DNA from 4 places in the Microbulbifer zhoushanensis genome. Region 2 is predicted to be linked to each of the others. Evidence: predicted binding sites of a transcription regulator. Region 2 holds the regulator's gene; each other region holds the start of a gene.
The links. Region 2 encodes sigma-54, which starts transcription at its own class of promoters, with help from an activator protein. Its sites were predicted from a motif close to TGGCACANNNNTTGCNNT; they were not measured.
Positions count from the first base shown of each region.

Region 1: the regulator sigma-54 is predicted to act here: its motif matches at 3,407-3,424, upstream of nirB (nitrite reductase large subunit NirB).
Region 3: the regulator sigma-54 is predicted to act here: its motif matches at 5,408-5,425, upstream of glnA (glutamate--ammonia ligase).
Region 4: the regulator sigma-54 is predicted to act here: its motif matches at 4,232-4,249, upstream of LVD10_RS12860 (HAD-IIB family hydrolase).

Region 1 covers NZ_JAJSAO010000003.1:40,757-47,951, reverse strand. The annotation lists gene LVD10_RS06470 (nitrate reductase) at 1-233, opposite strand, end outside; gene nirD (nitrite reductase small subunit NirD) at 236-631, opposite strand; gene nirB (nitrite reductase large subunit NirB) at 726-3,266, opposite strand; gene LVD10_RS06455 (bifunctional protein-serine/threonine kinase/phosphatase) at 3,557-5,236, opposite strand; gene LVD10_RS06450 (NarK family nitrate/nitrite MFS transporter) at 5,326-6,792, opposite strand; gene LVD10_RS06445 (CmpA/NrtA family ABC transporter substrate-binding protein) at 7,015-7,195, opposite strand, start outside.
Region 2 covers NZ_JAJSAO010000004.1:205,482-212,676, forward strand. The annotation lists gene LVD10_RS09575 (calcium/sodium antiporter) at 1-201, shown strand, start outside; gene LVD10_RS09580 (KpsF/GutQ family sugar-phosphate isomerase) at 256-1,227, shown strand; gene LVD10_RS09585 (KdsC family phosphatase) at 1,271-1,822, shown strand; gene lptC (LPS export ABC transporter periplasmic protein LptC) at 1,822-2,388, shown strand; gene lptA (lipopolysaccharide transport periplasmic protein LptA) at 2,375-2,938, shown strand; gene lptB (LPS export ABC transporter ATP-binding protein) at 3,025-3,750, shown strand; gene LVD10_RS09605 (RNA polymerase factor sigma-54) at 3,943-5,418, shown strand; gene hpf (ribosome hibernation-promoting factor, HPF/YfiA family) at 5,646-5,939, shown strand; gene ptsN (PTS IIA-like nitrogen regulatory protein PtsN) at 5,943-6,404, shown strand; gene rapZ (RNase adapter RapZ) at 6,580-7,195, shown strand, end outside.
Region 3 covers NZ_JAJSAO010000002.1:243,373-250,567, forward strand. The annotation lists gene LVD10_RS04600 (GNAT family N-acetyltransferase) at 1-177, opposite strand, end outside; gene glnG (nitrogen regulation protein NR(I)) at 306-1,718, opposite strand; gene glnL (nitrogen regulation protein NR(II)) at 1,742-2,806, opposite strand; gene LVD10_RS04615 (DUF4124 domain-containing protein) at 3,078-3,773, opposite strand; gene glnA (glutamate--ammonia ligase) at 3,903-5,309, opposite strand; gene thiI (tRNA uracil 4-sulfurtransferase ThiI) at 5,700-7,172, shown strand.
Region 4 covers NZ_JAJSAO010000005.1:449,340-456,534, reverse strand. The annotation lists gene LVD10_RS12875 (MFS transporter) at 1-220, shown strand, start outside; gene LVD10_RS12870 (sugar phosphorylase) at 245-1,999, opposite strand; gene LVD10_RS12865 (glycosyltransferase family protein) at 2,017-3,240, opposite strand; gene LVD10_RS12860 (HAD-IIB family hydrolase) at 3,328-4,185, opposite strand; gene LVD10_RS12855 (DUF3175 domain-containing protein) at 4,484-4,786, shown strand; gene LVD10_RS12850 (glutathione S-transferase family protein) at 4,826-5,476, opposite strand; gene LVD10_RS12845 (nuclear transport factor 2 family protein) at 5,610-5,987, opposite strand; gene LVD10_RS12840 (nuclear transport factor 2 family protein) at 6,135-6,590, opposite strand; gene LVD10_RS12835 (RT0821/Lpp0805 family surface protein) at 6,932-7,195, opposite strand, start outside.

The sequences.
Region 1 (7,195 bases), on a different contig from region 2:
GCGCCGCGCAGGCGCGGCCTCAACAACCGGTCCCGCTCACCCAGTGTCTCTGCCAGTGCCGAGCCCTTGACGCACAATCGCCCCAGGTTGGCCGGGTGCTGCTCATCGCCGCAGGCACTGGTGTTTTCGCCGTCGTCGCCTGCCTCACGGGTTACGGCCACCCCGCAACCCACGCCGCAGTAGGGACAGGTGGTGCACGTCCGGTGCGCGCGGAGAAGCTCCCGCGGTGCCATGGTCAGGGCGAGTCCGGCATGCTGGCGATGACGACGGTATCGCCATCAAATGCGGCAGCAAAGGTGTCGAGGCGGATCCCCGGATCCTCCAGGCACTGGCCATCGCGCAGGCGGAAATGCTGCTTGTAGAGGGGCGAGGCAACCGTCAGTTCACCATCGACCTCGGCGATTATGCCCCGGGCAATCACGCCGGCACCGGCGATCGGGTCCCAGTTGTCGATGGCGTAGAGCTGCTGCTCGGCATGGGGAATAAAAAATAAGGCGATGCTCCTGCGGGGCGCTAATGGCCCGGCCGCAGAAACATCGCCTACGAGAACACACACTCCTGAATCGGCAACCAGGTCTGATCGCTGGCAGACCGGCTGCCATGGAGTGGGGGTTATGGCAACTTCTGTCATTATTTATACTCCAGAATGCAATGATTGTGCAGCAAAATTCGAAAATTAATTTAATTGCGCCGTTTTGGTGCAGTTTGCTGGAAAACAGCCGCGCTCAAGCGGGCTCGGCGATCTTTACGACCTCTTCTTCACGGGCGGGTCGTGGCTGGCCACGCTCTTCCACGAAAACGATTTTTTCATCCGGTTCGTCGGTATTCACAAACTGGCGGAAGCGCTTGAGCATCTCCGGATCGTTGATGGCCGTTTTCCATTCACACTGGTAAGTGCCGACCACGTTCGCCATCTGCACCTCCAGTTCCTCGCCAAGGCCCAGCTTGTCGTCAATGATGACCTCACGCAGGTAGTCGAGCCCGCCCTCGAGGTTTTCCAGCCACACTGAAGTGCGCTGCAGCTTGTCGGCGGTGCGGACATAGAACATCAGGAAGCGGTCGATATAGCGCACCAGGGTCTCGTCATCCAGGTCGGTGGCGAACAGGTCCGCGTGGCGCGGGCGCATGCCGCCATTGCCGCAGACAAACAGGTTCCAGCCATTCTCGGTGGCGATTACGCCCACATCCTTGCTCTGCGCCTCGGCACATTCGCGGGTGCACCCGGATACCGCCATCTTGATCTTGTGCGGTGAACGCAATCCCTTGTAGCGATTCTCGATATGCAGGGCCATGGCAACACTGTCCTGTACCCCGAAGCGGCACCAGGTACTGCCCACGCAGGACTTCACCGTGCGCAGTGACTTGCCGTAGGCGTGCCCGGTTTCGAAGCCGGCCTCAATCAGCTCCCGCCAGATCTCGGGTAACTGTTCCAGCCGGGCACCGAACAGGTCGACGCGCTGGCCGCCGGTGATCTTGGTGTAGAGGTCGTATTTCTTGGCCACCTGGCCCAGCACGATCAGCTTGTCCGGGGTGATTTCGCCCCCGGGTACCCGCGGTACCACCGAGTAGCTGCCGTTCTTCTGCATGTTGGCCATAAAGGTGTCGTTGGTGTCCTGCAGGCCCACATGGGGCCTGTGGTGGATATGGTCATTCCACAGGGAGGCGAGGATGGAGGCCACGGTGGGCTTGCAGATTTCACAGCCGCGACCGCTGCCATGCTTCTGCAACAGGTCCTCGAACGTACGGATTTCTTCCACCTGGACAATATGGAACAGCTCCTGGCGGGTAAATTCAAAGTGCGCGCACAGGTGGTTGTTGACCTCCATGCCCAGTGCCGCGAGCTCCTCGTCGACAACGTTTTTCAATAGCGCGGAGCAACCACCGCAGCCGGTAGATGCCCTGGTGACATCCTTGACCTCACCCAGTGAACAGCAACCCCCTTGCACCACATCGACAATCTGGCCCTTGCTGACATTGTGGCAGGAGCAGATGGTGGCGGTTGCGGGCAGTGCCCCGGCACCGAGTGTGGGGGCGTCGCCGTCCGCGGCGGGCAGGATCAGTTGCTCCGGGTGCTCCGGCAGGTCGATATCGTTCAGGTGATACTGCAGCAGCTGGTCGTAGTCGCCGGTGTCACCCACCAGCACGGCGCCCAGCAGCTTCCTGCCGTCGCCGTCAGTAATTATGCGTTTGTAGATGCCGCTCTGTTCGTCGACAAAAGTGATTGCTGCGGCGCCCTCGGCGCGACCGTGGGCATCGCCGATGGATCCTACCTCGACGCCCAGCAGTTTAAGCTTGGTGCTCATGTCGGCACCGGTAAAGCTGGCCTCCTCACCGCAGAGCAGGGAGACCACATTGCGGGCCATGGTGTAACCGGGAGCCACCAGGCCATAGATGAAGTTTTCGTACAGCGCACACTCGCCAATGGCGAAGATATTCCCGTCGGATGTGCGGCAGGATTCATCGATCACGATACCGCCGCGCTCACCGAGTTGCAGTCCGGCGGCTTGTGCCAGCTTGTCTTCGGGGCGGATACCGGCGGAGAAAACGATCAGGTCGGTGACCAGTTCGCGATCATCCTTGAACTGCATACGCAGGCGACCGCTGTCTACTTCCTCGATCAGTTCGGTAGCGGTGCTGGTGTGGACAGTTACGCCCAGGTCCTCAATCTTGTCTTTCAGCAGTCCGGAACCGCCCTCATCCAGCTGGATACCCATCAGGCCCGGGGCGAACTCCACTACGTGGGCTTCCAGTCCCAGTTCTTTCAGCGCGTTGGCAGCTTCGAGCCCCAGTAGGCCACCGCCGACAACGACGCCGGTGGTGGCGTTTTCACTGGCCGCGCGAATCGCGTCCAGGTCCTCAAGCGTGCGGTAAACGAAGCATTTCCCGTGCTCATGGCCGGGAATCGGTGGTACGAACGGGTAGGAGCCGGTGGCCAGGATCAGGCGGTCATAAGTTTTCTCCACACCGCTGGCGGAAGTTACGGTCCGCTTTTCCCGGTCGATGGAGACTGCGGCATCGTTCAGTAGCAGGTCGTAGCCCCAGTCGCGGTACTGGTCGATCCTGCCCAGCGCCAGGTCGTCGGCGCTGCGGCCGGCAAAATATTCAGACAGGTGCACGCGATCGTAGGCCGGTCGTGGCTCGGCGCAGAAGACGGTGACCTCGAACAGTGCGTTCTCGGGGCGCGCAGCCAGCTGCTCAAGGAAATGGTGGCCCACCATTCCGTTGCCGATAACGATTAGTTTTTGCTTAGCCCGCGGTTCAACCATGTGAGTTCCTGCCGTGTTGTCTCTGAATGATCCGGCAGGGTGGGGCGGGGAGGGTGGTGTAGGCACGGCCTCTACCCCTTCTGCCGAAGGGTACAGGCGCCGTTGCCTCGTAAGGGATTTTCTGTATTGGTGTAATCAGGGATTCAAGGATTGTGCCAAACGCGTCTCACCGGTTTATGCGGGTTTGCCGCTGCTGCCTGTGACTGGTGTGCGGCAAGCTGGTGCAGGGGCGGCCGGGTTGCACCGTGTTGGTGCCGGCAGGGTGTTGCGCAAGGTTTTGTTCCGGTTTGTCACTGCAGGAAATGCAGCAGGTGCGAGAGCAGTAACAGCAGTGCTACGAGCTGCCAGAACAGCAGCGGGTTGCGCTCCATCAGTGGCGCGCTGTCCGCGTGGGTGAACTCGGGGTTGGGTGTGTGCAGGTCGTGGACAAACTCCGACAGGGCCGCGTAGCGATGACGGGGGTTGGGATGGCAGGCCCTCTGCAGGGCCCTGTCGATCCACAACGGTAACTCCGGGCGGTGATTCCTGGCTGGCCGATAGTGGAGCGCGCTGTAGTTGTGCAGCCGGTAAAGCCGGTCGCCTGCTCGCTCGCGATAGGGATAATGGCCAGTGAGCAACTCATAGGTGATTACCCCGAGGGAAAAAATGTCTGATCGGTGACTGGCGGCATCGCCGAGAAAGTATTCGGGAGCAATATAATTCTTGCTTCCCGGGACCCGGTCGCTGCGATGGTGCAGGTGCTCCCTGAGTCCTGCCGCATTTGCGCCGCCCAGGTCGACCAGCTTCAGGCGTCCGTCGGCGGAGATCATGATGTTCTCGGGTTTCAGGTCGCCGTGGATAATCTCCATCCGTTGCAATCGTCGCAGTGCACTGACCAGTTGCTGCACCAGTTCCCGCACCTGCTCGATTGGCGGCGCCGGGTTCAGTTCCAGCCACTGGCGCAGGCTCTGGCCCTCGACATATTCCATCACGTGGTAGAGGAACTGTTGAGACGCCGGTGGGGCATAGATGCGCACGATACCCGGGTGATCCAGCCGCCTGCCGGTCCATTCCTCGGCAATAAAGTTCTCTATGTAGGCCGGGTCATCAATAAAATTGGCCGACGGTGTCTTGATGACACGCAGGGCACCACTGCCGGTATCGCGGGCCAGGTAGAGCTGGCTGCGGGCACTGGCGTGCAGCTCCTGCAGGACCAGGAAACCATCGAGCCGGTTGCCGGGGCGCAGGTCCGGGGGGAAGGGCAGCCTGTCGCGCTGCCCCAGCAGGTCCTCGCTTTCCGGTTCCGGGCACACCCGGACACGGACCACAGCTGCGCTCAGGTTGTCTTCCGAACCGGCAGCGAGCGCCGCGTCCAGAAGTGCCCGGGCGGGGTCGTCGGTCTGTGCTCGCAGTATTGTCGCGATGCGCGCCGGGGCCAGGTAGTCGTGCACCCCGTCGCTGCAGACCAGGAAGATATCGCCCTGCTCCAGCTGCTCACAGCGGTAGTCCACCTCAATATGGGCGTCCATACCCAGGGCGCGGGCCAGGAAGGTGCGGTTGCGTCCTAAAGCTCGGCTGTGGTCACAAGTAAGGCAATCCAGGGTGTCGCCGCGCAACCGGTAGATACGGGAGTCGCCGATATGGATCAGGTGGGCACTGGCGCCCTTGAAAATCACGCAGGAAAATGTGGTCAGCCAGCCCTGGCGGAGTTCCCGGCTGCCGCCGCCCTGGCGGTAGAGCCAGCTGTTCAGTGCGTGCAGCACCCGCGCGGCCGCCTGTTTGACGGACCAGGTTTCGGGCGTGCTGTAGTAGTCGGACAGGAACCCACTGATCGCCGCGCGCGCCGCCTCACCGCCGGCTTCGGCACTGGCAACCCCGTCTGCGACCGCTGCCAGGGCTCCGCGGAACAGGCGTGCGGAGCCACTGGGCGCACAGACCGCACATGCATCATCGTTATGGACCCGCCGTCCGGCACAGGAAGCGCTGGTCATGACCAGCGCTTCCTGCCGCCTGTCATCCGCCCTGGCTCGGCTGTCTGTGCCTTGCGGGACGTGCGTGTCGGTCGCGGAAGGCATGGTATTCAGGTCACATCGATCAGTGAGACGCTGCCATCCGGCAGCACTTCCGCCATCTGCCCCTGCGGTTCCTCCATCAGCAGGAGCACGGCAAAGCCCACCAGCGCGGTGGCGGCAATCACCAGGAAGAAGGCCTCGTAGGAAACCAGGCTCAATACCGTCAGGTAAAACACTGCCCCCACATTGCCGTAAGCGCCTGTCATGCCGGCAATCTGCCCGGTAAGGCGCCGCTGGATCAGGGGCACCACGGCGAAGACCGCACCCTCACCGGCCTGCACGAAAAAGGAACAGCCCATGGCGGCGGCCACGGCCAGTAGCAGTGGCCAGGTGCTGTCGATCTGGCTCATCGCCAGGTAACCCGCCATCAGGCCCAGTACCAGGACCTGGAGCGTGGCCCGGCGACCGAACCTGTCACTGAAAAGGCCGCCCACCGGGCGGGACACCAGGTTCATGAAGGCGTATCCGGAGGCCAGCAGCCCGGCCCGCACCGGGTCGAGGCTGAAGGTTTCGGAAAAAAACAGCGGTAGCATGGAGACTACCGCCAACTCAGAGCCAAAGGTGGCGAAATAGAGCAGGTTGAGGATCGCGACCTGCTTGAACTGGTATCGATGCGCGGGCGCCGGTGGTGTCTGCAGTACCTCGCGGTTGATTTCCCAGCAGCGGCGGGCGTCCAGGACATAGAGGAGTACCAGCGCCGTATAGACCAGGCTGGCCCAGGTTCCGTCCAGCAAGGCTACCCCCGCGGGGGATAGCTTCCAGGTGAGCAGGGCCAGGGCGGCGTACAGCGGCAGTTTCATCACCAGCAGCAGGGCAAAGTCGCCGCGGCTGGTGACCTCCATGCCGCCCATCCTGCGCGGCTTGAAGTAAGTCGATCCCTTGGGGGTGTCGGTCACACTGCGGTAGTACACAAAGCTGTATCCCAGCGCGAGTACGCCGGTGAGGCCGATTGCGTAGCGCCAGCCATCATCACCGCCGAACAGGAGGGCAATCGTGGGCAGGGTTATGGCTGCCGCCGCCGAGCCGAAATTACCCCAGCCGCCGTAGATTCCCTCAGCCGTGCCCAGCTGTCGGGCCGGGAACCATTCGGAAACCATGCGGATCCCCACCACAAAGCCAGCGCCGATAAAACCGAGGAGCAGGCGGCCCAGGGCCGCCTGTACGAAGCTGTCAGCGAGGGCGAAAATAAAACAGGGAATGCTGCCAACTGCCAGCAGTATGGAGTAGGTCAAGCGTGGGCCATAGCGGTCGGTGAGCATTCCGATCACGATACGCGCGGGAATGGTCAGTGCCACGTTCAGTATCAGCAGCGTCTTTACCTGCCCGGGGCTTAACGACAGGCTGTCGGAGATTGCCATCAGCAGGGGCGCGTGGTTAAACCAGGCAAAAAAACTGATGAAAAATGCCACCCAGGTGAGGTGGAGAATCCGTATATTCCCGCGGAATGAAAACAGGTTCAGTGATTGGCTGGACATGGTTGCTTCCTCTTATCGCTGTGCAATGCGGGCATGCCGGTCGATATCCTCTGGTCTCGATGGCACACCGCGCGCGGCCGCGGGCATAAAAAAAGCCCACGGGTGCAGCCTTGGCTGCGGCCGGTGGACTTCGTTGTCCAGGTTTCTAGTTTTCTCTGTGAGCGGCATTCGCCGCTTTAATTTCCTGGTGCCGGTGCAATTTGCCGGGCACGCTGTCCGGGTTCAGTGCTTGCCGAGATAATCCAGCACCTGCTGGTACAGCTCCTCGCGGAAAGCCCCGGCAGCTTGCGGGGACACCGGTGAGAACTTGCCGCATAGCTCCAGCAGTTGCGTTGCCTTTTCCCGGGTCGGGCGCCCGCAGTCGCTGTCGGTGTGCGCAAACAGGTGCCAGCCGGGATTGGCT
Region 2 (7,195 bases):
GGCGCCATTGCCAGCATCCAGATGGAGATTGAGGTATTCTCCCGCGATTATCTCGCCATGCTGGCGGTCACGCTGCTGCTGGTGGCAGCGGTCAGCGCCAGTCTCTGGCGCAGGCCCACACGGGCACGCCTGGGCCGCACACTGGGCATCGTGCTGCTGGCGAGCTACTGCGGCTACTATTGGCTCCTGTTCCACAACTGAAACAGGGCACCCCGGAATTCCTACAATTGATTGAGCTGTAAACAGAGATTCACAATGACCCAGGACCTGATACTGCAAGCCGGCCGTCGCACCGTGTTGATGGAAAACGAGGCCGTCGCGGCACTGGAAAACCGTATCGACGAGGGCTTCAAGCGCGCCTGTGAGCTGATCCTGCAATGCCGCGGGCGAGCCATCGTTACCGGCATGGGCAAGTCCGGCCATATCGGCAACAAGATTGCCGCCACCCTGGCCAGCACCGGCACACCCAGTTTCTTTGTGCACCCGGGCGAAGCCAGCCACGGCGACCTCGGCATGATCACCCGCGAGGACCTGGTGATCGCCATTTCCAATTCGGGCTCCTCGGCCGAGGTGCTGACCCTGCTGCCACTGCTCAAGCGACTGGGCATCCCCATGATCAGCATGACCGGCAAGGCCGACTCTCCGCTGGCCCAGGCCGCTGAAGTCAACCTGGACATCTCGGTGGAGACCGAGGCCTGCCCGCTCAACCTGGCTCCCACCTCCTCAACCACCGTCACCCTGGTGATGGGCGACGCCCTGGCCGTGGCCCTTCTGGAGGCGCGCGGCTTTACCGCCGAGGACTTCGCCTTCTCCCACCCGGGCGGCGCGCTGGGCCGGCGACTGCTGCTGAAAGTAGAAGATGTAATGCATGCCGGCGAGGAGCTGCCCCGGGTCTCGCCGGAAACCCCGCTATCCAAGGCCCTGCTGGAAATGACCAGCAAGGGCTTCGGCATGACCACGGTGGTGGATAACAAGGGCACCCTGCTGGGCGTATTTACTGATGGCGACCTGCGCCGGGTAATCGACCAGAAAGTGGAACTGGACAAGGCCACCATGGACGTGGTCATGAGCCGGCGCCCGAAAACAGTCTCCGCCGACACCCTCGCCGCCGAGGCACTGCGGATAATGGAAGATAACAAGATCACCGCGCTGGTGGTGGAAGACAGCGCCCGCCACCCCATCGGCCTGCTGCATATGCACGATATACTGCGCGCCGGCGTAATCTGATCCCACGACTGCCTGCGACTGAATGAGAGAAGGACAAGAAACTGTGAGTTCCAGCGAAAAGCAGCAAGAGAAAATCGACCGCAAACTGGCGCAGGTGCGCTGGCTGGTCCTGGACGTCGATGGCGTCCTCACCGATGGCCGCCTGTATTTCGACAACAGCGGCAATGAACTGAAAACCTTCAATACGCTGGATGGCCACGGCATCAAGATGCTGCAAAAGTCCGGCGTCCAGGTGGCGATCATTACCGGGCGTCGCAGCAGTGTGGTGGAGCGCCGGGCCCACGACCTGGGCATCCACAAACTGATCCAGGGTCGCGAAGACAAGTTTGCCGCCCTGCAGGAGCTGCTCGACGGGGACAGCTGCCGACTGGAGGACATTGCCTATGTCGGTGATGATTACCCGGACCTGCTGGTAATGACTCGCATCGGCTGCCCCATCTCGGTCCCCAATGCCGCATCACCGGTGCGTGAGCGGGCGATCTGGGTCACCAGCAGCCGCGGCGGTGAAGGCGCAGTACGCGAGGTCTGCGACCGCATTATGCATGTCCAGGGCACCTTCGCCGCCGCGTTGGCACCGTATATCGGGGAGTACTGATGCGGACCTGGCTCCCCCTGTTTGTGATCGTGGCCCTGATCAGCGTCGCCGCCTGGTTCGCCGAGAGCCCACCCCCGGAGCTGCTGGGCAAGCGCCCGACCCCGAAACAGCACAAACGCGCCCCGGACCTGGTGATCCGCGATGCACGCACACGCCACTTTAACCTGGAGGGCAACCTGGCCTATCGGGTGGACGCGGAGCGGATTACTTTCTTCCAGTATGCCCGCAGTGACCGCGCCAACCTGAAGGAGCCACGCATCCTGTTTTTCCAGGGAGACCAACCCAAGTGGCGCACGGAGTCACGGACCGGGGTGGCCTTTAACAATGGCGAACGGGTGGTCCTGCGCGGCGACGTGCATATCAATGAACTCCCGGAGCCCGGCGGCATCGTACTGGATACCGAGAAAATCACCATCAAGCCCCGCCAGGAATACGCGGAAACAGACAAACTTGTTACTATTGCCGCCGGCCCGAACCGGACGCAGGGAAAAGGCCTGCGCGCCTTCCTGAAACAAGACCGGGTAGAGATACTCTCCGAGGTGGAAAGCACCTATGAAACTCAATAACTTCCTGTGCGCCCTGGCAGCTACTACGCTACTGCTGCAGGGAATGCACGCCACAGCACTGCCGGCCGACCGCCAACAGCCGGTCAAGGTCAATGCGCAGAAACTGGAAGCCAACCGCGGCAAGAACCTGTCGGTCTACAGCGGCAACGTGGTCATCACCCAGGGCTCGCTGCAGATCCGCGCCGATCGCGTGGAAGTACACGGCAACCCGGAAGGGGAGATCCGCCGCGTCATCGCCACCGGCAATCCGGCCCACTTCCAGCAACAGATGCAACAGAGCCAGAACCTGGTCAAGGCCCGCGCGCGCCGCATCGAGTTCAAGGTCAACTCCGACGAACTGCAGCTGACTGGCAACGCCCACGTGGACCGTGACGGCAACACCCTGGCCGCAGAGCGGATCGACTATGACCTCAACAGCGAAAAAATGCAGGCCCAGGGCCAATCTGGCGACGGCCGGGTCGAGATGATCTGGAAACCGGAGCGCAAGCCCGAAGGGACAGCCCCGGCCGACAGCGCAGAAGATAACAAGGATTCGACGGAAGGCCAGTAACCCCTTCCCACCGGGGCCGCGCCTCGCAATCCCCAGATCCAGCGCGGGATGCCGCCACGGCATCTCGCGCCCAGCAGGAATTCAGTATGCCAACGCTACAGGCGTTACACCTCGCCAAACAGTACAAGAAGCGCAAAGTCGTACGGGACGTATCCGTCAGCGTATCGAGCGGCCAGGTCGTGGGCCTGCTGGGCCCCAATGGGGCCGGCAAAACCACCTGCTTCTACATGATCGCCGGCCTGGTGCGCGCGGACGCGGGCCAGGTGCTGATCGATGAAGAAGACATCACGCGGTTATCCATGCACGGCCGGGCCCGCAAGGGCATCGGCTACCTGCCGCAGGAGGCCTCGGTATTTCGCCGCCTCAGCGTCCGCGACAACATTCTCGCCATCCTCGAGACCCGCAAGGACCTTACCCGGGCGCAGCGGCAGGAGCGGGCCGATGAGCTGCTGAACGAATTCAATATCACCCACATCTCCGGCAGCCTGGGCATGTCCCTGTCCGGCGGCGAGCGACGCCGGGTGGAGATTGCGCGAGCCCTGGCCACCGATCCGGCATTCGTCCTGCTCGACGAACCCTTTGCCGGCGTCGATCCCATTTCGGTCAACGATATCAAGCAGATCATCCAGCACCTGCGCCAGCGTGGCATTGGCGTCCTGATCACTGACCACAACGTGCGCGAGACCCTGTCCATTTGTGAGACCGCCTATATCGTCAGCGAAGGCCACATCATCGCCGCCGGCGCACCGGATGAGGTGCTCTCCAACCAGCAGGTACGCGAGGTTTACCTGGGCCACGAATTCACCATCTGATGCGGACCGGGCGCCGAAAACCGTCCTAGGCAGAGGGGGCAATCTGCATATCTGTCACCTCCATCGCCGGCGGAGGCAATACGGTCATCATTTTCGGCACACTTATTGCTTGTAATCGCGCCCACAGCAGGTTAGTCTGCCGCCTTATCGAAATTCGGAAGAATATTTCGTTCTAGCGGTTCTCTACCCTGTATGAAGCAATCCCTCCAGCTCAAGCTCGGCACCCAGCTGACGATGACCCCGCAGCTGCAGCAGGCGATTCGCCTCCTGCAACTGTCGACGCTCGACCTGCAACAGGAGGTCCAGTCGGCCCTGGACAGCAACCCGCTGCTGGAGACCGATACCGGGGAGCATGGCGAACATGAAGCCTCCGCGGATGAGGCCAAGGGCGAGGATCACCCGACCCCCGGGCCCGATGACCGCACGGCCAGCGCCAGCGAATCCGGTACAGATGCCGCGAGCGAGAGCGAATGGAACAACGACATTCCCGACGACCTGCCGGTCGATACCCACTGGGATGACATCTACAGCGGTGGCAGCTACAGCGGCCCGACCGGCGAGGACAACCTGCTGGAGCAGCGCAATGCCACCTCCGAAAGCCTCCACGACCACCTGCTGTGGCAGCTGAACCTCACCCCACTCTCCCGGCACGACAAACTGATTGCTGAAACCCTGATCGACGCGATCGATACCCGGGGCTTCCTGCAGTCGCCACTGGCGGAGCTGGCCGAGGCGCTGGAGGTCGGTGAGGATGAAATCCTGGCGGTCCTGAAAACCATCCAGCAGTTTGAGCCCGCCGGATGTGCGGCGCGCGACCTGCGCGAGTCCCTGCTGCTGCAGCTGCTGCAGATGCCCGCCGAGACCCCCTGGCTCGCCGAGGCCCAGGCCATCGTCGACTTGCACCTGGACCTGCTGGGTAAACGCGACTTTCGCCAGCTGGGGCGCCGCACCCGGCTGAATGAGGCCCAACTGGGTGAAGTGATGCGGCTGATCCAGTCGCTCAACCCGCACCCGGGCGAGGCCTTTGGCGGCGATGAGCCGCAATATGTCGTACCGGATGTGATCGTAACCCGGCGCCAGCAACGCTGGCAGGTGGAGCTGAACCCGGAAACCACCCCGCGCCTGCGCATCCATGCCGGTTATGCCTCCATGATCAAACGCGCGGACAACTCCGCCGATAACAACTTCCTGCGCGATCACCTGCAGGAGGCACGCTGGTTCCTCAAGAGCCTGCAGAGCCGCAATGAGACCCTGCTCAAGGTGGCCTCGAGCATCGTCGAGAAACAGCAGGGCTTTTTCGAGCAGGGCCCCGAGGGAATGAAACCCATGGTGCTGGCGGATATTGCTGAAACCGTGGGCATGCACGAGTCCACTATTTCACGGGTCACCACGCAAAAGTATATGTTCACACCCCGCGGGGTCTTTGAGCTCAAATACTTCTTTTCCAGCCACGTCAGCACCAATTCCGGTGAGGATGCCTCGTCTACCGCGATCCGCGCACTGATCCGCAAGCTGGTCGACGCCGAGCAGCCACGCAAGCCCCTGTCCGATAACAAGATCACCCAGGAGCTGGCCAACCAGGGAATCAAGGTTGCCCGCCGCACGGTCGCCAAATATCGCGAATCCATGGGCATACCCTCTTCCAGTGAGCGCAAGCGCCTGATCTGAGACCACTGCAGGCCCCGCCAACCGGGCCCTAGCGGCGCAACCTGACCCCATCGAAAAATACGGTCACCACCACTTGCCGGGCATGCAATCCCACGCGGCCCGCAACCAATACCTCAAGTTTGAGTGTATCCTTCCAATCTGGCGTACTTCCTAGTAGGGTTGCCGCCCTGACAGGGGGTGCTGCCGGTTCAAACCGCGCTTTCGATGCACTCGAACAGGAGAATTCCATGCAAGTCAACATCAGTGGCCGCCACCTGGAAGTGACTTCAGCCCTTCGCGATTATTGTCTCGAAAAACTGGATAAACTCTCCCACCACAATGACCTGATCACGACGGGACAGGTAACCCTGTCAATGGAAAAGAAAGAAATACAGCGCGCCGAGGCACTGTTTCACGTCAATGGGCGGGAGATCTTTGCGGATTCGGAAGCGGATGATATGTACGCGGCAATTGACGCCCTCACGGACAAGCTCGATCGCCAGCTGATAAAACACAAAGAGAAGTTGCGAGCCCATCGTTAAGCTATGACATTGGAAGCATTACTCTCGCCCAGCCTCAGCCTTTGCCGGGTGGCGGGCAGCAGCAAAAAGAAGCTCTTGCTGAATATTGCCCAGGCGATAGCCGAGCAGTATCCACACCTGGACGCAGACACGATTTTCAACCAGATGATCGCGCGCGAGCGGCTGGGCTCCACCGGCATCGGGGATGGTGTCGCCATCCCCCACTGCCGCCTGCCGGGCTGCCAGGAGGCCATTGGTGTACTGTGCACCACTGAGCCGGCGATCGATTTCGATGCTGCCGACCGCCAGCCGGTCGACCTGCTATTCGCCCTGCTGGTGCCGGAAAACGCGGAGCAGGAACACCTGGACACCCTGGCGGAAATCGCCGCCCTGTTTAACGACAGCAGGGTCAGGGAGAAGCTCCGCCAGGCGGACTCCAGCGACGAGCTCTACGCCCTGGCCATCGACAGCGCTGCCGCAGCCTGAAGCACACCAGCGCCGTCCCACTGCGATCCTTCACAAACATCCGTTATCGTTGTGCCGGACGCCGCAATGGCGGATCATTGGCCAATGCGACCGGAAGCCCGCCGGTCGCTCTTGCCCGGGCAGGTAGCAAACGGCCGGCAGTCGATCAAACATTACGAAACGGACCTCGAAACTTATGCGCCTGGTGATCATCAGCGGCCGCTCCGGCTCCGGCAAGAGTTCAGCCCTGCAACTGCTGGAAGACGTCGGCTTCAACTGTATCGACAACCTGCCCGCCAGCCTGCTGCCGGAGCTCGTGCGCAGGGTCCAGGAGCAGCCGCGTGTGGAGAGCGCCCGGCTGGCCCTGGGGATCGATGCCCGCAACCTCTGGCAGGACGTGCAACAGGCACCCCGGGTTATCGATGAATTACGCGAAAGCGGCATCCAGTGCGACGTCATATACCTGGACGCGCGCTCTCCCGTGCTGGTCCAGCGTTTCAGTGAAACCCGGCGCAAGCACCCGCTCAGCGACAACCGCACCCACCTGCTGGAAGCCCTGAACCGGGAAAAGGAATTACTGGCCCCGCTGGCCGGCATGGCCGACCTGGTGATCGATACCAGCAGCCTGAGCCTGCACCAGCTGCGCGACCAGGTTAAGACCCGGGTTGTCGGGCGCGACTCTCCTGGCATGGCGATCCTGTTCCAGTCTTTCGGCTTCAAGCACGGGGTACCGGTTGATGCGGACCTGGTGTTTGACCTGCGCTGCCTGCCCAACCCCTACTGGGTTGCCGAACTGCGCCATAAGACCGGCC
Region 3 (7,195 bases), on a different contig from region 2:
CAGCTGGCCATCGACACGGGCGGCCCAGAAAGTCATACGCGGATCTTTCAGCTTGCCTGTATCGAGGGCATGAATGCTAGCCTCCGGAGAGTATTTGCGCATATCTTCCAGGTGCGCACGCAGTAATTCGATAACCGCGCCATCCGATAAATCATCCGTTTGCAGGTCGACATACATTCAAAAGATTTCTCTCGTTTTCAATTCAGTCTTTGCCACTGCAATTCGGCCATAGCCTGAAAGTAAAGAGGCCGCTCCGGAAAGCGGCCTCTCAGGGTTAATGACTGACGCCATCCACTGGCACGGCTCTACTCGGAGTCGCCGTTCATGCCCAGCTCTTTCAGCTTGCGGGTCAGCGTGTTGCGGCCCCAGCCCAGCAGTTCGGCGGCATCGCGCTTGCGCCCTGCGGTGTGCTTGAGTGCGATCTCGATCAGCGCGCGCTCGAACTGGGGCACCGCCTCACTGAGGATCTCGCGGCGGCCATTGGCCAGGGCCTGGTCGGCCCACAGGCGCAGTGCCTTCTGCCAGTCCTGCGGGGCCTGGGTGCCGGCGGTCTGCTGGTGCAGCTCCTGCGGCAGGTCCTCAATATGCACCTCGCGGCCGGAGGCCATTACGGTAATCCAGCGACAGGTATTCTCCAGCTGGCGCACGTTGCCGGGCCAGTCGAGGCCGGTGAGGTATTCCTCGGTCTCCTTCAGCAGGATCTTCGGCTCCACCCCCAGGTCCTTGGCGGCGCTGGTAAAGAAATGCTGCACCAGCCGCGGGATATCCTCGCGACGGTCAGACAGGCGCGGAATATGGATGCGGATTACATTGAGGCGGTGGAAAAGGTCCTCACGGAATTTATGCTCCTCCACCAGTCGCTCCAGGTCCTGGTGGGTGGCAGCAATGATGCGCACATCCACCTTGACCGGGGTGTGGCCACCCACGCGGTAGAACTCACCATCGGCCAGCACCCGCAGCAGGCGGGTCTGGGTTTCCGGCGGCATATCGCCGATTTCATCAAGGAACAATGTGCCGCCATTGGCCTGCTCGAAGCGGCCGGTACGTTGCGCGGCGGCACCGGTGAAGGCACCCTTTTCATGGCCAAACAGTTCGGATTCCATCAGGTCCTTCGGAATCGCGGCCATGTTCAACGCGATAAAGGGCTGGCTGCGGCGGGGGCTGTGGTTATGCAGCGCCTGGGCCACCAGTTCCTTACCGGTACCGGACTCGCCATTGATCAATACGGTGATATTGGAATGGGACAGGCGACCGATAGCGCGGAACACCTCCTGCATCGCCGGCGCCTCGCCGATAATCTCCTTGCTGGCCTGGCTGTTTTCCAGGCTGACCTGCTCACCGCCCTGCTGCTCGCTGGCATGGGCCAGGGCACGGCGGGTCACAGCCACCGCCTCGTCGACGTCGAACGGCTTGGGCAGGTATTCGAAGGCACCGCCCTGGTAGGCGGCCACGGCGCTGTCCAGGTCGGAGTGTGCCGTCATGATGATGATTGGCAGGGCCGGGCGTTCGCTCTGGAAGCGTTGCAACAACTTGAAGCCATCGGCACCGGGCATGCGAATATCGCTGATTACCACATCGGGGGAGTCGCTGTAGAAATCGTCCAGTGCCCGGTCACCACTCTCGTAGCACTTGGTCTCGATACCGGCCCGGGTCAGGGCCCGCTCCAGTACCCAGCGTATCGATCGGTCGTCGTCAATGATCCAAACGCGGTTGCTCATGGTCTTTCCCAGTGTCTAATCGTTTATTCGGTTTCCAGCGGCAGGTAAATCTGGAACACACTCTGTCCCGCCTGGCTGTCGCACTTAATCAGTCCGCGATGCTGGTTGATGATGTTTTGCGAAATAGAGAGCCCCAGCCCGGAGCCCTCCGCGCGCCCGGAAATCATCGGGAAGAAAATCCGCTCGCGGATGTCTTCCGGGATACCCGGGCCGTTGTCCTCAATTTCGATCCTGCACACCAGCGGGCAGTGGTGCTTGCCGATGGTGAACTGGCGCTGGATGCGCGTGCGCAGCACGATCTGTCCCGCCGGCAAACCGATGCTCTCGTCGACAGCCTGCATGGCGTTGCGGGCAATATTGAGCAATGCCTGGATCAGCTGTTCCCTGTCGCCCGGCAGGTCGGGGATCGACGGGTCGTAGTCACGGCGTATGCTCAGCTCCCCATCGCACTCGGCGTCGATCAGCTGCGCCACCCGCTCGAGCACCTCATGCACATTGGTGGGCTGCATATTGGCGGGCTGGCGTGGCCCCAGCAGGCGATCCACCAGGTTCCGCAGGCGGTCGGCCTCGTCGATGATGATCTGCGTATATTCCGCCAGCTCCGGGTCCGGCAGCTCCCGCTGCAACAGCTGTGCCGCGCCGCGGATTCCGCCCAGGGGGTTCTTCACCTCGTGGGCCATGCCGCGGACCAGGTTGCGGGTGGTTTCCTGGGCATCGATCAGGGCGTCTTCCCGCGCAATCCGCAGCAGCCGGTCCATGGTCTGCACTTCCACCAGCAACAGGCCCAGCTCCGCCACCGGGCTCACCGAGTAATCGACGGTACAGGTTTCCAGGTTGTGCAGGTGCCAGGTGGCACGTCGCACGGTGTACTTCTGCCCGCTCACCAGCGCCCCGCGCATGGCGCGCTGCGCGGCGTCAGATTCCCGCACGACCTCTTCCAGCGGCTGCCCGCTGACCCTGGCACTGGATGCGGCCAGCAGGTCCTCGGCAGCGGAGTTCAGGTAGCAGAGCGCCAGGCGCTCATCCAGCACCAGTACTGCGGCGGAAAGGTTGTCCAACAGTTGACGCAACTGGCGGTCATTCAACATGCAAAAGTCCCGGGGTCATTCAGCGGGCGGTTCTGGGGCACGGCGTACCCTGAGGTCGCGGTGCCCGCCAGCACTGTTTAAGACAGTGCAAGAAGCAAACCAAAATGGCGCACGATAGTGAGTGCGGTGAGTTCCGGGGGCAGGCAGGCAATAGCCAGCCCTCGAGCGCACCATTGTGGTGCATAGATCAAAAAAACGCCAGTGCAGGCGCATCATTTTGGTGTGGAAGTGCGCCCGCCCGGTCAGCCGGGCGGGAGAAAGCGGGCCGCCTTCAGTTGCGAGAGCGCCGGGACTGGCTGGTTGACTGGGGCACGCCCGGCGCCGTGGGTGCCTGGGGCGCGGGCACCGCCTGCGGGGAGGGGTTGTCCGGCAGGGTGCCGCCCGGGCGCTTGACGAAGATGGTGATGGGCTGGGAGCGCGCCAGCACCTGGCCGTCGGGATCGGTAAGCACGGCCTGGATATCGTGAGTGCCCCGCTCCAGTGCGGAGATATCCAGGCTGTTGCCACTGGAACTGCCCTGCCACGGCCGGCCGTCGACTACGGCGAAAAAGCGGTAACCGCCGGGAGGCGCCGGGTCGATGGCCACCCGCAAGACGATCAAGCGCTGTCCCGGGGGAATGGTGGCGCCACTCTGGGGACTGACGATGGCGAAGTTGATAGGGCCCAGGGGCCTGTCGCGTTCGCGCCGGTCATTGGGTGACAGCTTGCGCGTGGGCATGGGGCGCGGCCGCACGATCGGCTGCACGTTGGTGGGAGCCAGCCTGATACGTTCCGCCTTGCCGTCTTCCGGCGGTACATCGGTGAAGGTCACCTTGCCATCCGGGCCCACGGTCTTGTAGATCGCCTTGCCGCCGCTGGCGTCATCTTCCCCCGAACCGCCCGCCAGCGCCCCGGCAGTGGCGAACATGAGGGCCGCTGCGGCAAAGGTTGCGACGACAGCGCCGGTGATGGTGTGGTATCTGCGCATTGGCACTCCTGCCTCCGGCATGCCCGCAAAATGGCGGGGCTTCATTAGGTGAAGGCTAGTTTACCCCCAATAAAAAAGCCCGTACCAGACGGTACGGGCTTTCTTGACACGCGGATTGCGTGAGGGCGCTTATACGGAGTAGTACATGTCGAACTCGACCGGGTGAGTGGTCATGTTCAGGCGCTCCACTTCCTCACGCTTCAGCTCGATGTAGGCATCGATGGCGTCGTCGGAGAATACGCCGCCCTCGGTCAGGAAGGCGCGGTCCGCGTCCAGGGCATCCAGGGCCATTTCCAGGCTGGAGGCAACGGTCGGGTACTCGGCCACTTCTTCCGCCGGCAGGTCGTACAGGTCCTTGTCGGCCGGGTCGCCGGGGTGGATCTTGTTCTTGATGCCGTCCAGGCCGGCCATCAGCATGGCGGCGAACACCAGGTACGGGTTGGCGGTCGGGTCCGGGAAGCGGGCCTCGATGCGCTTGCCTTTCGGGGAGGCAACGTACGGAATGCGGATGGACGCAGAGCGGTTGCGCGCGGAGTAAGCCAGGATCACCGGCGCCTCGAAGCCCGGCACCAGGCGCTTGTAGGAGTTGGTCGAGGCGTTGGCGAACGCGTTGATGGCGCGCGCATGCTTGATGACACCACCGATGTAGTACAGGGCGGTCTCGGACAGGCCGGAATAGCCGTCACCGGCAAACTGGTTCACGCCGTCCTTGCTGAAGGACATGTGGATGTGCATGCCGGAACCGTTGTCGCCTACCAGCGGCTTGGGCATGAAGGTGGCAGTCTTGCCGTAGGCGTGCGCAACATTGTGCACCGCGTACTTGAGGATCTGCACCTCGTCCGCCTTCTTGGTCAGGGTGTTGGCGCCAACGCCGATTTCACACTGGCCAGCGGTACCCACTTCGTGGTGGTGCACTTCAACGTGCAGGCCCATCTGCTCCATGGCGGAACACATGGCGGCACGCACGTCGTGTAGTGAGTCGACCGGCGGTACCGGGAAGTAACCGCCCTTGACGCCCGGGCGGTGGCCGATATTGCCTTCCGGGTGCGGCATGCTGGAGGACCAGGCCGCTTCCTCGGAGTTGATCTTGTAGAAGGCACCGCCCATCTCGGCACCCCAGGTGATGTCGTCGAATACGAAGAACTCGGGCTCCGGGCCGAACAGCGCGGTGTCGCCCAGGCCAGTGGACTTCAGGTATTCCTCGGCGCGCAGGGCGATGGAACGCGGGTCGCGCTCGTAGCCCTGGCCGGTGGACGGCTCGACGATGTTGCAGCGCACGATCACAGTGGGCTCATCGGTGAACGGGTCCAGGAAAGAGGCCTCGTCATCCGGCATCAGGATCATGTCGGACTCGTTGATGCCTTTCCAGCCGGCGATGGAGGAGCCGTCGAACATCTTGCCCTCTTCGAAGAACTCGCCGTCGACTTCGGAAGTCGGCAGGGAGACGTGCTGCTCCTTACCCTTGGAATCGGTAAAGCGCAGGTCTACCCATTTGGCTTCACTCTCTTTAATCAAACCGAGCGTATTCGCTGACATTGCTGTCCTCCAGGTCTTGAAAGTTTGTAGGTCGCTGAACGTTAACCCTTGGTGAGGCTCGACTCTTTAGCGACGGCGTACTGTTCGTGGTCAGTACTGAAGCAAGGAGTGTGCCAAATTGGGGCAATTGGGCCGGAGCCACGGGCACCGGGGTCCAGGGCACGGATTGGGCGCCGCCCTGAGCAAAATAGACGCAAACTGGCGCGCCGGCCACCAATCTGCGCACCAAAATGGCACGAATTGGGACCCTGGCGCACAAATTCAGTGCAGCACAATATTCAACATTGCGCCAGTCACCCCCAACTGCTCCCCGGCCCGGTGAATTTACAGCCAGACTGTTTATAATTCCGTGCTCATCATCAACCTGCGGTACCCGGTCAACAACTCATCATGCACTTTGTCGTCAAGTTCTTCCCCGAGATCACCATCAAGAGCAACCCGGTGCGCAAGCGCATGTCGCGGCAGCTCAAGGACAACCTGCGCATCATGCTGCATCGGCTCGATGACCGCATCAAGGTGCTGAAGGACTGGGAAAAGATAGAGGTGATTGCACCGGATGCCGTCTCGCACCTGGCGGACCGCATCGAGGAGGTACTGGCACACACCCCCGGTATCGCCAACTTCGCCCGGGTGCGCCAGTACCCCCTGGGTGATTTCCACGACATCTATGAGAAGACCCTGTCCGTGTGGGGCGACAAGCTGGACGGCAAGACTTTCTGTGTGCGGGTCAAGCGCAGCGGCAAGCACGACTTCCAGTCCCTGGATGTAGAGCAGTACGTGGGTGGCGGCCTGAACAAGAACACCGGGGCCGCCGGGGTCAAGCTGAAGGATCCGGATATCACCGTGCGCCTGGAGATCCGCCACGATAAGCTCAACGTGGTGGAACAACAGCACGCCGGCCTGGGCGGCTTCCCCATGGGTACCCAGGACCCGGTCCTGTCGCTGGTTTCCGGTGGCTTCGACTCCACCGTGTCCAGCTACCTGACCATGAAACGCGGCATCCGCACCCACTTCCTGTTCTTCAACCTTGGGGGGCGCGACCACGAACTGGGCGTCAAGGAAGTGGCCTACTACCTGTGGAACCGCTACAGCTCATCGCACCGGGTAAAGTTCATCACCGTGCCCTTCGACGAGGTGGTAGCCGAGATACTGCAGAATGTGGACGACTCCCATATGGGCGTGATCCTCAAGCGCATGATGCTGCGCGCCGCCACGGCCATCGCCAACGAGCTGAAGGTAGACGCGGTGGTGACCGGTGAGGCCATTGCCCAGGTATCCAGCCAGACCCTCAAGAACCTGAAAGTGATCGACAGTGTCACCGACACCCTGGTGCTGCGCCCACTGATCACCAGCGACAAGGGCGACATCATCCGCACCGCGCGGGAGATCGGCACCGAGGAGTTTGCGGCCAATATGCCCGAGTATTGCGGGGTCATCTCGGTCAAGCCCACCACCCGGGCCAAGCTGTCGCGGGTGGAGGAGGAAGAGGGCCACTTCGATTTCAGTGTCCTCGACCGCGCCATCGACGAGCGTGTGCTGCAGAACATCGACAAGGTCATGGAGGATGTGACCGAAGGCGCGCCGGAGGTTGAGATCCTCGCCGAGCCCGGCGACGCGGTGGTCATCGATATCCGCCACCCGGACGAGGAGGAAGTGGACCCGCTGGAGATAGAGGGCAGCGACGTGGAGACCATTCCCTTCTACCGCCTGAACAGTGCGTTCGCCGGACTGGACCCGCAAAAGCAGTACCTGCTGTACTGCAGCCGCGGCGTGATGAGCCGCCTGCATGCCTCCCACCTGCTGGACGCCGGCTATCGCAATGTGGGCGTGCTGCGCCCGCATATCCCCCACCGGCCCGACTGAGGCAAGCCGCTTCTCCCCCTCCA
Region 4 (7,195 bases), on a different contig from region 2:
GGCACCGGCCGAGGTGCGCAGCCGGATTATTTCCATCTACCAGCTGGCCCTGTTCGGCAGCGCCGCCCTGGGCGCCCTGGGCGCGGGAACCCTGAGCGAGTATGCGGCGCCACTGACCACGCTGCTGTGGGCGGGCATCCTCAGTTTTGTCGCCTTCGCCCTGGCTGCCCTGAACGGTTCCCTGCGCCGCCTGCGGGTATCTGCCGATACCGTGCGCTAGCGGCAGCTAAGGCCCCGGGGGTTGCTACCAGCGGTTGGTAATCCATAGCGTCTGGTAGGGCGCCAGGGTCACCGTATCCAGCATATTGTCAAACACCTGGTCACTGATCAGGTCTTTCCAGACATCGGTGCCGATCAGGTTGATGCTCGACAGGTTAATGGTCTGCTCGGTGTCGGAAATATTGTTGATACAGAAAATGCTCTGGCGGCGGTCCATGCTCTGGCGCCAGAAGGCGAAGAGCTGCTCCCCCAGGTGCAGGGTGAACTGGGTGGCATTGGGGTGGAACGCCGGCTGGTCGCGTCGGATTTTGATCAGCCGGCGCAGGTGGTTGAAGACCTGGTGGTGCTTGGATTCCGGATCCGCAAGTTCCCGGTTCAGGTCTTCTTCCCGCCACTGCCGCCGGTTGATGGCGCGGTTGTGGCCATGCTCCTCGACGCGCTGGTAGTCGTTGGTGCTGCCCACCAGGCTGTGCAGGTAAAAGGCCGGGATTCCCTCCAGGGCCAGCATGATGGCGTGGGCACAGACGAAACGCTCCAGCTGCAGGCCATCCTCACCGGCGGTGGTGCCGCGCATGGCGTCGAACAGCGAGATGTTGATCTCGTAGGGCTTGCGGTTACCGTCATCCAGTGCACGCCAGGAAATCTTGCCGCCGAAGTTCTCCATGGTCTGGATCAGAACCTCCTGCTCTTCCTCGCTCAGCAGCCCCTCTACCGGTCGCAGGCCAATGCCGTCGTGTGAGGCGATGAAGTTCAGGTAGGTGGTGCCGTTCTGTGCCGGCGGCATACTCATCAGCCAGTTCTTCAGGTGATGGTTGTTGCCTGATACCAGGGTATTGACCAGCAATGGCGGCAGGGAGAAGTTGTAGATGCAGTGCGCCTCGTTGGCATTGCCGAAATAGGACAGGTTCTCGCGGTTGGGAATATTGGTTTCGGTGATGATGACCGCATTCGGGTCCGCGTGTTCGATCAGGGTTCGCAGGAGCCGCACGATCTCATGGGTCTCCTCCAGGTTGATACAGCTGGTGCCGATTTTCTTCCACAGGAAAGCCACGGCATCCAGCCGGAAAATGCGCACACCCATATCCAGGTAGAGCCGGATGACATCAACCATTTCCAGCAATACTTCCGGGTTGCGAAAATTCAGGTCGATCTGGTCGTGCCCGAAAGTACACCAGACACAGCGCATTTCATCCCCGTTACTCACTGCCCGCAACAGCGGTGTGGTGCGTGGGCGCACGACACCGGACAGGTTCTCGTTCGGGTGTACACAGAAAAAGTATTCGCGGCCGGGGGAGATGTCTTCCTGGAAATTCTTGAACCACTGGTGCTCCGCCGAGCAGTGGTTGATGACCAGGTCGGCCATCAGGTGAAAGTCGGTACTGATGCGCAGGATATCGTTCCAGTCCCCCAGGCCCGGTTCCACCTGCTTGTAGTCGATCACCGCGAAGCCGTCGTCACTGGAGTAGGGGAAGAACGGCAGGATATGCACGCTGTTGATCAGCATGGTGAAGTGGGTCTTGAGAAAGTGGTGCAGCGTCTTTAATGGGTGCTGCCCCTTGCGCTGGATCGTATTGCCGTAAGTAATCACGACAATATCCGTCTGGTCCCACAGGTTCTTGTGGGCAATCGGTGTCTGGCATTCCTCGTCCAGGCGCATGACCTTCATCAGTCGCTGCGCCAGTGTGGCCCCGTCCTGGTCGGGATAGATGACCGCCAGGTGTTCGCAGAGTCGTTTCTGCAATACTTCGCGGATGGGCATGTCTTCAGTCAGTGCGTTCATCGGTGCTTCCCGGCCTGTTATGTTCCGTATTCCTCGTAGTCCATCTCCACCGCGGACTTCAGTTCCTGCAGGAACTCCGGTGCGGCGCTGGTGATGCGGCTCCAGCTGGGGATAAAGGGGGTCTCCATCGGGTTTTCCAGGAAGGTCTGCCCGGCCTTCATCAGGTTGCGCGCAAACAGCTCCACAGTCTGCTCCTCGCGGTGGATATCGAAATCGAGCCCGTTGATGATGGCATCGTTGCGATAGGTCTCGACAAAATCCAGCGCAATGCGGAAGTAGGTGGCCTTGATACTGCGAAAAGTCTCGGTGGAGAACACCGTGCCCTGGGTGGCCAGCTTGCGGAACAGTGACTTGGATATATCGATGGACATCTTCGACAGGCCCGCCTCCTGGTCGTCAAAGGAAACCTTCTGGTGCTTGTGGTCGTAGCGGTGGGCGATATCCACCTGGCACAGGCGGTTGGTGGAATAGTTGCGGTGCATCTCTGACAGCACACCGATTTCCAGCCCCCAGTCACTGGGAATCCGCAGGTCGTTGATCACGTCCCGGCGGAATGAGAACTCGCCGGCCAGGGCATAGCGGAAGCTGTCCATATAATCGAGGTACTCGGTGTGGCCATAGATCTTTTTCAGGGTACGGATCAGCGGCGTTACCAGCAGGCGGCAGACCCGGCCGTTGATCTTTCCCGACGCCACGCGCGAGTAATAGCCCTTGCAGAACTCGTAGTTGAAGTTGGGATTGGCGATGGGGTAGAAGAGCCGCGCCAGCAGCAGCCTGTCGTAGGTGACGATATCGCAGTCGTGCAGGGCGATGGCCTCGCCGCGGTTGGAGGCGAGGATATAGCCCAGGCAGTACCAGACATTGCGCCCCTTGCCCGCCTCCCGGGGCGCCAGGCCGCGGGCCTCCAGCTTGGCGTCCAGCTCGCGCAGGCGCGGGCCGTCATTCCACAGTACCCGCACGTGCTGGGGCAGCACACTGAACTGGCGCAGTGCGTCGCGATACTGGGCTTCGTCGGCACGGTCCAGGCCAATCACGATCTCGGACAGGTAGGGTACCTGCTTCAGCTGCTCGAGGATGGCCGGCAGGGCCTCGCCTTCCAGTTCCGAGTAGAGGGAAGGCAGCAGCAGGGACATGGGACGCTGGCGGGAGAACTCCATCAGTTCCCGTTCCATCTCGTCCTGCGTTCGGTTGGAGAGGTTGTGCAGGGTGGTAATGGAGCCGTTCTGGAAAAAGTCGGTCACGGGCGCCTCCTGTAGGGGCTGGTAGATGGCCATGCTGGTGGCCTGGGTATTCTCGTTTTCTCGCGCTGGGTCAAAGCTGTGGTGGTGCTATTTATTCCGTTCATCAGTTGGAGCGAGCAGTGGTGCGATGCACTCGTGCCAGCCCGCCGGGCCCTCCTGCTCACTGGTGAGTACCAGCCGGGATGCTGTCTCCTCCAGCTCCGGTGGCTGGCGGTGGGGGCCGCGCACAATCACGGCAATATTCGCCACCGCGAGCATATCCAGGTCGTTGGGGCTGTCCCCGGCCGCCACCAGCCCATAGTCACCCGGTTGTGCCCGGCGATAACATTCGAGCAGCTGCAGGGTTGCGCGCCCCTTGTCGGTGTCACCCAGCAGGTGCAGGAAGCGGCCACCCTCCAGGGTGGCGAGCCCGGCTTCGCGGGCACGGGCACAGAAAGCCCGTTTTTCCCGATCCGTGCCGCGCCATAGCAGCGGCTCGGAGTAGTGACGTGTCTGTGCCGCCGCAGCCTGCTGCGGCGTCAGGCCGGTGGCGTCCACGATCTCCTGCAGTGTGGCATTGGCAAAGCCCAGGTAGGGTGAGCCGTGCGTTCGTGTATCGCGGTCCAGGTAATCCAGCAGGTCCCGGCGGGGCTTGCCTGGTTCCAGCACCCAGAAGCCGGCCTCTTCGCGGGCCCCGGGCGGGGGTTCCGGGAAGTAACCGACGGGGATAAAGATGGCCGAGCCATTTTCGACAATAAACGGGTGGTGGTTGCCCAGCTCCCGCCGGATCTCGATCATCTCGTCGCGGGTCTTGCTGCTGTTGAGGATGACCGGGACTTCGCGTTGGTCCAGCTCGCGCAGCAGCCCGTCGACCGGTTCATGGGAATAGGTGAAGTGGTCCAGCAGGGTGCCGTCCAGGTCACTGACCACCAGCCAGTGCTTGTCGTGCGTTTTTTCTTGCGCCATTGCCACGTCGATCCGGATCACTCTGTTACAGCCTGTACGTAAATAGAATCCAAAAATAGTGCCAGTCTGGGATTATGAGCCAACAAAATGCCCGGCAGGCGCCATCGCGGTGCGCTGTGGCACCTGATTCCTTTTGTGTCTGGAGAGTCGCTGATCTTTACTGATCAGGTGCTGCAGTTTGGTGAAAGTCGGCCGCACACGATCAAGCGGTATGCCTTATATTGGCGCATTTTGGCCTGGATGCCGCTATTTGCACCGACTCAGTGCATAGCGACAGCCGGACCAGGTGGAGGGTGATATGGCGGGTAAGCGCAGGGGAAAAAACGATGACAAGGAGAAATGGTCGGACAGGGTAACCCGCACCAGCGATGCGCTGGACCTCCAAGAGGGTGTATTCACCCTCGATGACCCGGCCGAGATTGCCCGCTCCCTGAAACGCTCGGCAGAGGCCAGTGAGCGACGCAAGTCCGATCCCTACCGTTCTGCCATGTCGATGCTGACCTTCTATATCAACCGGGCGGGGAGCAAACTGCCGGAAGAGAGGCGGGCGGTGCTGGAACAGGCCAAGGAGGAGTTGCGTCGGGTGTTTGGCCGCGAGTGACCGGCCGTCGCGCCTATGTGCAGGCTGTGGCAAGGAAAATCACAGATTATCCTTATCCGCCGCAGTGAAATGCGCCGTCTGGTCCGAATATGCTTTCATAAACGCGGGCCGGTCGACAGCGCGCGCGACATAGTCACGGCAGGCAGGGAATCCAGCGAGCCCGTCGAACCTGGCCACAAGACGCAGTACATCCGCCATGGCTATATCGGCGACCGAGAAGGTGCCGGCCAGCCATTCGCACCCTGCCAGCACCTGTTCCATATGCCGGAGCCGCGCATCGAGGAACCCATCCAGGTGTTTCCGTCCCGGCGTTTCAGTGTTGTCACCGGAAAAAATGAATATTGACCACGGCAGGCTGGCCGCCTCAACCGAGTTGAGCGCAGCGAATAGCCATTTAATCACCTCGCTGCGGGCGCCTGGCTCAGTTGGCATTAGCGTGTCACTGTGCTCTCCCAGATGGAACAGGATCGCGCCACTCTCGAAAATTGAGGTCTCGCCGATGGTCAGCCAGGGCACCTGCCCGAAAGGCTGGTTCGAGAAATGCCCGGTATCCCTTGCACGAAAGGGCACACTCTCAACACGGTATGGCAAGCCGGCTTCTTCCAGTGCCCAGCGCACGCGAATGTCACGCACGTATCCCCTGGGCATATCGGGGACCCAGTCGAAAGTGGTGAGGATCAGTTCGGTCATTGGGTATCTCCTTTTGCGAACCCCTCTATCCAGAGCGCTCTGGTACCGCAGGAGAAGTTGAAAACGCCGTGTACCGGGGCAGATTATTCAGGTGCCTCGTACAGGTTAAAAGCTATTCAAATGCAATGTCCAGTCAGGGCTGGAGTTCGAACGGGGCCACCTTTGTGCCCTGGTGGTAAACCATCTTCCAGGATCCGTTCTCCAGTCTCCATATGGATGTTCTGTATGAGAAAGTCCCGGTATCACTTCCTGCCTTCTTGATAAAAGCCCTGTGCACTGTTTGTGTGACGCCATCCCCAAGAATACGAAACTCCCTGTCCTGCGTTTGTGCAGACCAATCGGCATCCTGCGGCAGTTGCTCGAGAAGCTCTGCGAGCCCAAAGCAGGCACCGCTGGCGCCGATCTCCCTGAAGTCGCCAGAAATCAATTCCCTTAATTTCGTGCGAGATCGTCGTACGGAAGTATTCAGTAAAGATTTTTCCTTGCTGATGATCTCTTCCTGGAGGGACATGTGCCTGGAACCTGGTTGTTCGGGGTGCCCAACCGGTGTCAGTGAAGTTTGCCCCCAGCTTCCCGCACCGAGAGCGGACCCCCGCAACCCGAAAATAGAGTTATTGGTTCTACGCATATAGCGAACCGCTAGAGCCAGTGTGTCGGGCTAGGACTTCTGCCGGCTGGTATCGTGAAACTGCCACAGTACGTTGATGATTTTCCAGTCGCCGGCTCTGGTCTTGTACAGGTGCATGTAATCGATCCACTCATCTACTGTGAGCTTTACTGAGGCCGTCCTCTGGTCAATATCAAAAATCTCGATTTCGACTTTCGGTTCCTCGGGAAACCGGTCACCGTCCTTGTTGTAGGCCGCCGCCAGCTCCAGCATGTCCTCGTAATCCGTCTCTAGGATGAACTCCTTGCCCTTGTCGTCCAGCCAGTAGGTTCTCTTGGCCAGGTCCCTGTCGAGCCCTCTCTTTGCCAGGCCCGGCTGAACCTTGTGCTGTGACTCGATATAGTCCAGTACGGCTCTCCTGATACTCTCCTCATCGGTGGGCGTGCCTGCGTGGGAAACTGCTGACACCATGAAAGTCAGGGTCAAAAGTACCAATACCTTGAACATAAAAATCCCTTTCAGTGTAAAAAGTTTTTCTTTGATACAGGGAGGGCCCTGTCATTATTCCCGGGCCCTTCACTCGGGCTTACGGCCGTGTTCAGGGGCAGTCCTCGCCACGAATAAATTGTATCTAGCCATAAATGGCCGGCGATGGCTATGACCGGGTGGCGGGTGCAGGAGTGCCGTGGGAGCAGGTTCGCATTATCCGGGTAGGGCCTGCGGGCACGAGGACGCGTTGGTGTCGGGGAGCGGGTGGCTTGGCGGGAGGTCAGGGTGCGGGGAACCGCAGCCGGGCCCTTCCTGAGGAGGGGCCGGCGGTTGTGGCCGGCCCCTCCCAGCGGGGAGGTTTACAGGGACTGCACCCAGGTGCCGTCCGGGCGGCGGCAGGCGGAGCCCTGGGTTACCACCGGCTCGCCGGAGCCCATCACCTCGGCGGTGAAGGGGCGGCAGTAGCTGTCGCCGCGCTGGTGGACCGGGCCCGGGGTGACCGCGTAGCGTTCATTGCCCTGCTGGCTGTCCCAGGTGATGCGTTCGCCCTCGGGAGCGAATTCCAGTGCCTGGGCCACGCAGGCCTGGTTGCGCTGGTCCATGCGCTCGCCGATCTTGCCGCC